Regions from separate parts of the Streptomyces griseus subsp. griseus genome, predicted to be linked through region 2. Evidence: riboswitches for the same ligand, from Rfam matches in the RefSeq annotation. Region 2 holds a riboswitch; each other region holds the start of a gene.
The links. Region 2 has a riboswitch for cyclic di-AMP ahead of D6270_RS12640 (transglycosylase family protein). Riboswitches for the same ligand answer to the same signal wherever they lie in the genome.

Region 1 (2,192 bases), 1.9 Mb from region 2:
CCCTCTGGACCTGAGGGGCCTGAGGGACCTGGGGGCCTGAGCACCTGAAGGGCCCCGGGGCGGCCGCTGCGACGCGACCGCCCCCTCGGCGGCACTACGCCGGGCGCACGCTGCCGTAGATCGGCATGTAGTAGATCGACTCCTCGCGGACGTTCGCCCCCGGCTTCGGGGCGTGGATCATCATCCCGTCGCCCTTGTAGATGCCGACGTGGCTGATGTCGTCGTAGAAGAAGACCAGGTCCCCGGGCTGGAGGTCCGACGTGGCGACCCGCGTGCCCACCTTCACCTGGTCCCAGGTGGTCCGGGGCAGCGTCACCCCCGCCTCCCGCCAGGCCGCCTGGGTCAGCCCGGAGCAGTCGTACGAGGACGGGCCCGAGGCCCCCCACACGTACGGCTTGCCGATCTGGGCGCGGGCGAAGGCCAGCACCTTCTCGGCCTTCGTGGCGTAGCTGCCGCCCGCCCCGGTCCCCGTACCCGTACCGGACCCCGGGCTCGTACCCGTACCCGTACCGCTGCCGGAACCGGAACCGCTGTCCCCGCCCGACTCCTTGGCGGCCTCCTCGCGGGCCCTCTTCTCCGCCGCCTCGCGCTCCTTGGCCTCGGCGGCCTGCCTGCGGGCCAGCTTCTCCGCCTTCTCCTTGGCCTCGGCCTCCTTCTTGCGCTCCAGCTCCGCCAGCCGCGCCTTCTCCTCGGCGGTCAGCTTCGAGAGCAGGGACCGGGCCTCGGTGAGCTTCGTCTGCACCTTCTGCTTGCTGGAGCGCAGGGTGGTCTGCGTCTCGGTGAGCGACTCCAGGCTCTTCACGGCCTCCGCGCGCTTCTTCGACGCCGCCGCCTGCTGCGCACGGAAGTCGTCGACGGCCTTCTGCTGCCGCTCCGTCGACCGGCTCATCACCTGGTTCTGGTCGAAGTACGCCTGCGGGTCGTCCGCCAGGAAGAAGGTCGCGGTGGGCGCGATACCGCCGGTGCGGTACTGCGCGGCCGCGTAGGACCCCAGCTCCCGGCGGGCCTCGTTGATCTTCTCGGTCCGCTTCGCCACATCGGAGAGCAGCGTGTCGACCTTGGCGCGCTGGGCGGTGGAGGCGGCCTTCGCCCGGTTGTACTGCTGGGTCGCGCTGCCCGCCTGGCGGTAGAGCTCGTCGACCTTCTTCTGGACGTCCTCGATGGCCGGCTTCGGCTCGGCGGGGGCGGCGGTCGCGCTCTGCGTGGAGAGCAGCGTCACAGAGGCCAGCGCGGCCGTCGTGAACCCGACGGCGGGGGTGGTGCGCACCTTCGTGCGCGGCTTGCGATGCGATGCCAAGACCGGCATCTCCTTCCGTGGACCGCCTACCGGGTTAGCTGTCGGGTTCGGACGGAACGGAAGGCTGTCCTACGGTCCGGATGCGAGGGTACGGACCGATTCACCCCGGTTGTGCGTGTGGGTCCCCGGTTCCGAACCGCCGGGAGGGCGGCACGGATTCGGCAGAGGTGACCGTGAGACGCGGTTCGTCTCAGGGAGATAACGGATCACCTGACCCAGCACGCTAGCCAACGCGTGGCACCGCTGGGAAGAAGGATGAGCGATATGCCCGATACATTTTCGTGACCTTTTCGGATCGGGGTCCCCGCACCCCCTCCGACCGGGCACTCCTTCACGGAACGTGAAAGTCCGCTCTCCGTGCGTACGGGGCCGGATGGCTGCTTGTGGCCTTCGGCCGAACGTTGTCGGTGCGGCCCCCTAGACTCGGATGGCGATGAGCAGCCTCTTTGACGACAGTTTCCTGACCGGCCTCCAGTCCACGGAGGACGGCCCGCCGCCGCCCCCGGAGGACCACGCACCCGAAGCGGTGCCGGAGGGTCTCTTCGAGGGTGTCTTCGACGCGCCCCCGCCGCCCCGGGACGGGTATTACCGGGACGGTCACCCGCGCCCGGTGATCGACGCCGCGGCGCTGCTGGACGGGCTGAACACCGAGCAGCGCGCCGCCGTCGTGCACGCCGGCTCCCCGCTGCTCATCGTCGCCGGGGCCGGCTCCGGCAAGACCCGGGTGCTGACCCACCGCATCGCCCATCTGCTGGCCGAGCGCGGGGTGCACCCGGGGCAGATCCTCGCGATCACCTTCACCAACAAGGCCGCGGGCGAGATGAAGGAGCGCGTGGAGCAGCTGGTGGGCCGCGCGCCAACGCGATGTGGGTCATGACCTTCCACAGCGCGTGCG
Region 2 (2,192 bases):
GACGGCACGAGGCATCTCCTTCTGGGATATGACGCTGGTTGTGCAGGGTCACTGTGGCCTTGCGACACGAGCCTAACCGGCCTGGCCGCGTCAGTCGGCCGACCGCCCGTCTCCTGGGACGAAAAAGGACCCAAGGACCAGCATCACGGGACAAATCTCTAGAAATCTACTGGGTAGTAACAAGCAGTGGCGGCGCGCTGCCGACAAGAAGTGAACGGATCGGCCCGCCCGCCGGCGCCCCTCGCACCGAAAGACCCCGGCCCGACGCGCACGGGGGGAGTAGCGCGCCGGGCCGGGGAGCCGTGCGAGGGAGGGTGCCGCCGGACCCCCTCCCTCCGGGGAGGAGAGACGGCTGTTACTTCAGGTGGAGCTGCTGACCCGGGAAGATCAGGTCGGCGTCCTCGACGATGTCGTCGTTGAGGTTGAAGAGCTTGCTCCAGCCGCCCTTGACACCCTCCTTCTGAGCGATCTTGCTCAGGGTGTCGCCGGACTTCACCTTGTACTCGCCGTCGCCCTTCTTGACCTTCTCACCGGTCGGGGTGGTGACGGTCTTCTTGGAGCTCTCGGCCTTGGGGGCGGCCGGGGCGGTGCGCTGCTCGCTGCGCGTGGTGGGCTGCTCGGCCTTGCGCTCGGGCTGCGCCTGCTGCGGCTTGCTCTGCGACTGGCCGGAGCCGGTGTTCACGCCCGGGTCCACACCGTCGTTGGTGAGGCCGCCGGCGCCGGCGCACGCCCAGGCACCCGGGCCCTGCAGGGCGAGGAGCTTCTCGGCGGTGGCGATCTGCTGGTCCTTGGAGGCCAGGTCGGCGCGGGAGGCGTACTGCGTACCGCCGGCGGCGGCCCAGCTGGACTGCGAGAACTGCAGTCCGCCGTAGTAGCCGTTGCCGGTGTTGATGGACCAGTTGCCGCCGGACTCGCACTGGGCGACGGCGTCCCAGGTCGAGACGGAGGCGGCGGAAGCGTTGGTCGCGCCCATCAGCGGGACGGCGACGGCTGCACCGGTGATGCTCGCGAGGGTGGCGAAACGGACGGTCTTCGAGGGGCGGCGGTGCTTGGCCTTGCTGTTCAGCAGCATGGAACGGATCTCCTCACCGACGCCTACGAGGTGAGCTGTCGGGTTCGGGCTGATGAGTTGCCCGGTCGCGCGACCTTGCGCACGACTTCACCCCAAGCCGTTCCCGTACGTCCCCGGCTTCGAAGGAGCTGTCCTCCGAAGGGGCCGTACGGACCCGGCGGCCTACCTGGGTCCCCCGCTCCTGCCTACGGCGCTTACGCGTCTGTTCCCTTCGACCGACGGCAGGATTCGGCGTGACGGTCGACGGGGCCCGCGGTGCGAGCGGTTCCGACCGTAAACACAGGCAACCCCGACATTCAAAGATGGACATAATGGCCCAATCGGCGCTTACTTGCCCACCCTGATGGACCGTTTCCGCAGGTCGGAGGGGATCTGCGCCGAGCGGGCGGACGCAACACGCCAGTTGAAGCAAAGAGACCCATGTCTCACTTACGCATAAGTGGACATAGGCCTCTGAACTACCCGCGATTTTGGGGTGTTTTCCCGAATTCGATCAGTTGGCGGCAGGCACCTCGGCGCCCTGCTCGGCACCCGCCTGACCGGCCTGGTCCAGCCCCAGATCCAGGCTCTGCCCGGGCAGGATCAGGTCCGGGTCGGAGCCCAGGAGATCCTTGTTGGCCTCGTACAGACCGGTCCAGCCCTGGGGAAGTTTCTGTGCGTCAGCAATCGCCCAGAGGTTGTCCCCGGGCTGCACGGTGTAGCCGCCGTCGGCGACCGCGCCGCCGTCCCGTGCGTCACCCTCGCCCCGCGAGGCGTGCCGGCCGGACTCGCGGGGGCCGTCCCCTGGTCCACCGCGCCGGTCTCCTCGGGGGCCGGGGCGCCCCGGTGCTTGCCGCCGGTGCGGTCGGCGCCCTGGGAGGGCTGCGAGGCGTCGGGGGACTCGACGTTTCCGGTCCCGCCGGTCTTGCCGGTCTCCCCGGCCTTCCCGGTGGAGGGCTTCGCGGAAGGCTTCGCCGAGGGGTCGAGGGCGTCGCCGCCCCCCTTCTCGCCCTTGCCCGCCTTGTCGGAAGTGCCGCTCTCGCCCTTTTCATCCGCTTCGTCCGCCGGGGCGGTCGTCGGGTCCTCGGTGGGGTCGGCGGAGGGCGTGGTACCGGGGTCGACACCGGGGAGGCTGCCGTCC
Region 3 (2,192 bases), 2.0 Mb from region 2:
GGGCCGGATCAACCCCGCACACGGCGGCGACACCTACAGCGCGCTGCGGGCGGCTCAGGCCCTGGCCTCCGGGGCGGCGGCCCTGCGCGACGCGCTCGCCCTGATGCACGAGCGCGGCGAGCGGCAGATCCACGCGGCGACGCTCGTACGGGCCCTGCGGGTGCTGGACGGCGAGCGGCGGGCGGGCAGGGTCGCCGTGCCGCCCAACCCGAACTGAGCCGCGCCGCGCGCCGGGAGCGCGTCACGGGAGCGGGCCGGTCGCCGCGCCGTGCGACACGCCCGGTTCCGCGATCGATTTCCCTCGCTCGTTCGGCGTAGGCCATCACCCGCGCGAGCGACGGCTCAACTTGCGTTCGGCGTGCGGGCTGTACTCGAAATGCTCCCTTTCGTCGCTGGTACGAGGGTGTGCGCCGGGCTCGTCGGCGGGCGCGAATCCGCCCCGTCCACCCGAACGGTTCAGTGGTGAGGAGACTCACAAATCACTGTTTCAGCTCGGAAATCCGGCACTTCGTGAGTCAAGATCCCTGGGACGACAAGCCCCCGCCGCCGCGGCGGGGCGGTCCGGGTGGACGCCGAGTCCTGCCGCTTCCCGGATGACTGGTCGACAGGAGTGGATCGGCAGGAGTGGAGGACCCGAGCACAACGGGCCGACCGGGAGACCGGGAAGCCCTCGGGGTGAAGCCGCGTCAAGCGGCCGGGCAACTTCGCCAGCCCGAACCCGACAGGTCATCCTTCACAGGCGGCTGACGAAGGGTTGCGCATGTCTGCGCAGGTTCATGTCCCGTCTCTGTTCGCCCGGGTCGGTACGGCTTCCGTACTCACCCTGGCCGTGACGTCCTCGATGCTGGCACCAGGTCTGGTCAACGATGCCGAGGCCGCCACCCATTCGACGAAGGCGCTCAAGATCGCCGCGTCGAAGAAGGGCGCTCCTTACAAGTACGGAGCCACAGGTCCCAGCCGTTTCGACTGCTCGGGGCTGACTGTCTACTCGTTCAAGAAGGCCGGGAAGAAACTCCCTCGCACGGCACAGCAGCAGTACAACAAGACCAGCCGGATCTCCTCGTCGAAGCGGAAACCCGGCGACCTGGTCTTCTTCCATTCCGGCCGCAGCGTCTACCACGTGGGCATCTACGCCGGGGGCGGGAAGATCTGGCACTCCCCCAAATCCGGGGACGTGGTCCGCAAGGCGAAAATCTGGTCCAAGAGCGTCTGGTACGGACGGGTCCGCTGACCCACCGACCGGACGCTCTTCCCTTGCGGGCGGTACGGGCGCAGCTGCCGCCCCCGCCCGCAAGGGCCCCGGCGCCCCTCGGCGCAGGAGGGGGCCCGGTCACCAGCGCCGGGCGACCCCGGCGAAGGCGATCGCCTGTGCGTCCACGGGGTCCAGCCCGGACCTGCGGAGCCTTCAGCGTGTACTTGCGGTCTTCTGGGTCTGCCTGAGGGAACGCCTCATCCACGACCCGACGCGGCTCGCCGCACTGGTGGCGGTCTCCGGGACCGGATCGATCACGCGGGCCGCCGCCCACCTGGGCGGCACCGCGCCCGCGCTCTCCCGGCAGCCGGCCGAGCTGGAGCGCGAGGCCGGGCGACGCTGCTGGTACGCCACCATCGCGGGGCGTGGCCGACGGCCGCCGGTGAGCTGCCGGCGGGCCGGGCCAGGCGGGTGCTGGACGGGCTGGACCAAGCGCGGCACGGGCCGGCCGGGCTGTCGGGCGGCAGGTTGCGGGTGGGGACGTTCACGACGGCCGGGGTCCATCTGCTTCCGCCGGTCCTGAGCGCGTTCCGGCGGGCCCAATCCGGAGGTCGATCCGGGGGTCACCGAGTGCGAGCCGCCGGGCGGTGTCGCGGCGGCCACCGCGCGCGAGGCGGACCTGGCACTGACCCACACCTGCGGCCCGGCGGTGGCGGACCCGCCGCCCCTGGGCGTCACCGTGGAGCCCCCGCTGGTCGAGGAGCTGGTGCCGGCGACCGCCGTCGGGCACCGGCCCGCTGAGCCGTGGCACCCCCTGACGTGGCGGCCCGCTGAACCACGGCCGTCCCCTGAACCGCGGTGGCCCTCGCGACCCCTGTCGTCAGCCCTGGACCGACACCACCCAGGGCAGCGTGATCCAGACCGTCTTGCCGCCCTCCGCCGTCGGGACGACCGTGAGCCGTCCGCCGTACTCCTTGGCCAGCGCCCGGATGATCACCAT
Region 4 (2,192 bases), 1.3 Mb from region 2:
AACCGGACCAGCCGGCCGACGTGATCGTGCCGCTGTGCACGGCCTTGAGCGGCGAACCGGCCGCCCCGGCGAAGTCCAGGCCGGTGTGCTGGCCCGAGGACCACATCGCGCCGGACTGGCCGTAGGTCGAGGTGAGCGTGTACGACGAGGTGGGCAGCGTGTAGCTGGCGCGGAGCTTGGCGAGGCGCTCCTCCTCGGCCTTCTTCGCGGCCGCTTCCTCCGCCGCCTTCTTCTCGGCGGCGATCTTGGCCTTGGCCTTGGCCTCGGCCTGGTCCTGCTGCTTCTTCGCGTCGGCGGCGGCCTTCTCGGCCGCGGCCTTCTCCTCGGCGGCCTCGGCCTCGGCGTCGGCGCTGGCCTGCTGCTGCTCGGCCTGCTGGAGGATGCGGGCGCGCAGTGCCTCACCGGCGTCGGTGGTGCCCTGGTCGGCCTCGGCGGTCGTGATGCCCGCGGTGGTGAGCGGGGCGGCGGTGACCGGGGCGGCCTCGGCCTCGTCGGACATGAAGGCCCCGACGCCGGGAAGGGACTTGGCGTCGGGGAGGTTGTCCGCGATGGAATCGGGGAGGGAGATGGAGACCGGGGGCTTGGACTGGGCGGTGGCCATGCCACCCGCGCCGACAGCCGCTATGACGCCGACCCCGAGGACGGTGGAGCTGCGGGCGAGGCCGCGCTGCTTGGCCACGCGGTGTTTGCCGCGCACGGGGCGGACGGACTCCGCGGTGGGGTTCCACTCCTCCCACGTCCGCTCCGGACCACCGAGGCCATCGGCAGTGAAGGGTGACGGGGCCTCAGGGGCAGGCTGGTTGGACGCCACGTGGGCGCGCTCCTTTCCTTCCTTCTCGCCTACCGGGTTAGCTGACGGGTTCGGAGCAGGAAGGTCTCCTACGGGCCCCTCCGCCTCTCACGAGACACAGGCGTCCGATTCACCCCATGTAGGTGGTTCCCCGGTTCCCTTGCGGGATTCGGCGCTCGCGCACGGCGCCGTCTCTGACGACGGCTGGGACGACCGCGCTGCGTTATCGAACGTTAATAGACGGACGGGCCCGATTCCAAGCTGTTCGTGTTGATCATTAACGACTCCAGCAGGGACTTACCGTCCACAAGCGGCCCGAATCGGACGACTTGACGACCCCTCGCCCACACCTCTTTTTCTGATGGTGTGTCAACTGTTATGCGGAGCGATGCTCTTCAGTTACGCACCGTGTCATCGCCCCGGCCGACGATCTTCACCGTCGTACGCCGCGGCGCCTGCCCCTCCGCCGGCCGGCTGACCGCGAGCAGCGCCATGTCGTCCGTCGACCGGCCCCCGGTGTGCAGCCGTACGTCGTCGGTGAGCGCCGAGAGCAGCTCCTCGGGGCCGGGGAAGATCCGGCCGCGCAGCCGGGCCGCCGGATCGTAGAAGACCCCGCTCGCGTCCCGCGCCTCGGAGAGCCCGTCCGTGAAGGCGAGGAGCGTCGAGCCGCCGGGCAGCTCCCACTCGTCGGACCGGTCCGGCCACACCCCCAGGTCCATCCCCAGCGGCATCGCGGGCACGGACGGCGCGAGGACCTCCAGAGCCCCGTCCGCGTGCAGCAGGATCGGCTCGGGGTGGCCGCGGTTGACCAGGCGCAGCGAGGCCGAACCGGGCGGGATCTCGGCCAGCACGGCGGTGATGAACCCCTCCATGGCGTCCAGCCCGTACCGCCGCGTCCCCTCCCGGGCCAGCGCCCGCTCCAGCCGCTGCGCCACGCCCTCCAGGGACCGCTCCTGCTCGGCGGCCTCCCGGAACGCCCCGATGATCACCGCCACCGCCTCCACGGCGTCCAGCCCCTTGCCACGCACATCCCCGACGACCAGGCGTACGCCGTGCGGGGTGTCCGCCACCGCGAACAGGTCCCCGCCGACGAACTCGTCCGCCTGCGCCGCCTCGTACCGCGCCGCCACCTGGAGCCCACCGATCCGCTCCGCCGGGGTCGGCAGCACGGCCCGCATGGCCGTCTCCGCGATGACCCGCGCCGAGGCCAGCTGCTCGTTGCTGCGGCGCACGACCCCGTTGATGACGAGGGCCAGGGCGGCGGCGGTGAGGACCGTGATCATCTCGATGACCGGGACGACCTGGGTGGACGTCCCGTCGGAGAGCCGCATCGCGATGACGGAGAGGACCGCGGCCACGCCCGTACGGATGGTGCTGGCGAGCGAGAAGAAGGGGGCGGCGA

Region 1: it holds a riboswitch for cyclic di-AMP, as region 2 does, so the genes downstream of both, D6270_RS21165 (C40 family peptidase) here and D6270_RS12640 (transglycosylase family protein) in region 2, are expected to answer to the same signal.
Region 3: it holds a riboswitch for cyclic di-AMP, as region 2 does, so the genes downstream of both, D6270_RS03310 (C40 family peptidase) here and D6270_RS12640 (transglycosylase family protein) in region 2, are expected to answer to the same signal.
Region 4: it holds a riboswitch for cyclic di-AMP, as region 2 does, so the genes downstream of both, D6270_RS18115 (M23 family metallopeptidase) here and D6270_RS12640 (transglycosylase family protein) in region 2, are expected to answer to the same signal.

The regions. Positions count from the first base shown of each region.
Region 1 is NZ_CP032543.1:4,662,750-4,664,941, forward strand. It holds gene D6270_RS21160 (hypothetical protein) at 1-14, shown strand, start outside; gene D6270_RS21165 (C40 family peptidase) at 95-1,306, opposite strand; cyclic di-AMP (ydaO/yuaA leader) riboswitch at 1,305-1,471, opposite strand; partial or broken gene pcrA (DNA helicase PcrA) at 1,731-2,192, shown strand, end outside.
Region 2 is NZ_CP032543.1:2,780,259-2,782,450, forward strand. It holds gene eno (phosphopyruvate hydratase) at 1-8, opposite strand, end outside; gene D6270_RS12640 (transglycosylase family protein) at 356-1,072, opposite strand; cyclic di-AMP (ydaO/yuaA leader) riboswitch at 1,078-1,275, opposite strand; partial or broken gene D6270_RS33805 (transglycosylase family protein) at 1,566-2,192, opposite strand, start outside.
Region 3 is NZ_CP032543.1:737,167-739,358, forward strand. It holds gene D6270_RS03305 (hypothetical protein) at 1-217, shown strand, start outside; cyclic di-AMP (ydaO/yuaA leader) riboswitch at 571-757, shown strand; gene D6270_RS03310 (C40 family peptidase) at 761-1,231, shown strand; partial or broken gene D6270_RS03315 (LysR family transcriptional regulator) at 1,452-2,096, shown strand; gene D6270_RS03320 (ATP-binding protein) at 2,073-2,192, opposite strand, start outside.
Region 4 is NZ_CP032543.1:4,044,642-4,046,833, reverse strand. It holds gene D6270_RS18115 (M23 family metallopeptidase) at 1-811, opposite strand, end outside; cyclic di-AMP (ydaO/yuaA leader) riboswitch at 823-975, opposite strand; gene D6270_RS18110 (PP2C family protein-serine/threonine phosphatase) at 1,186-2,192, opposite strand, start outside.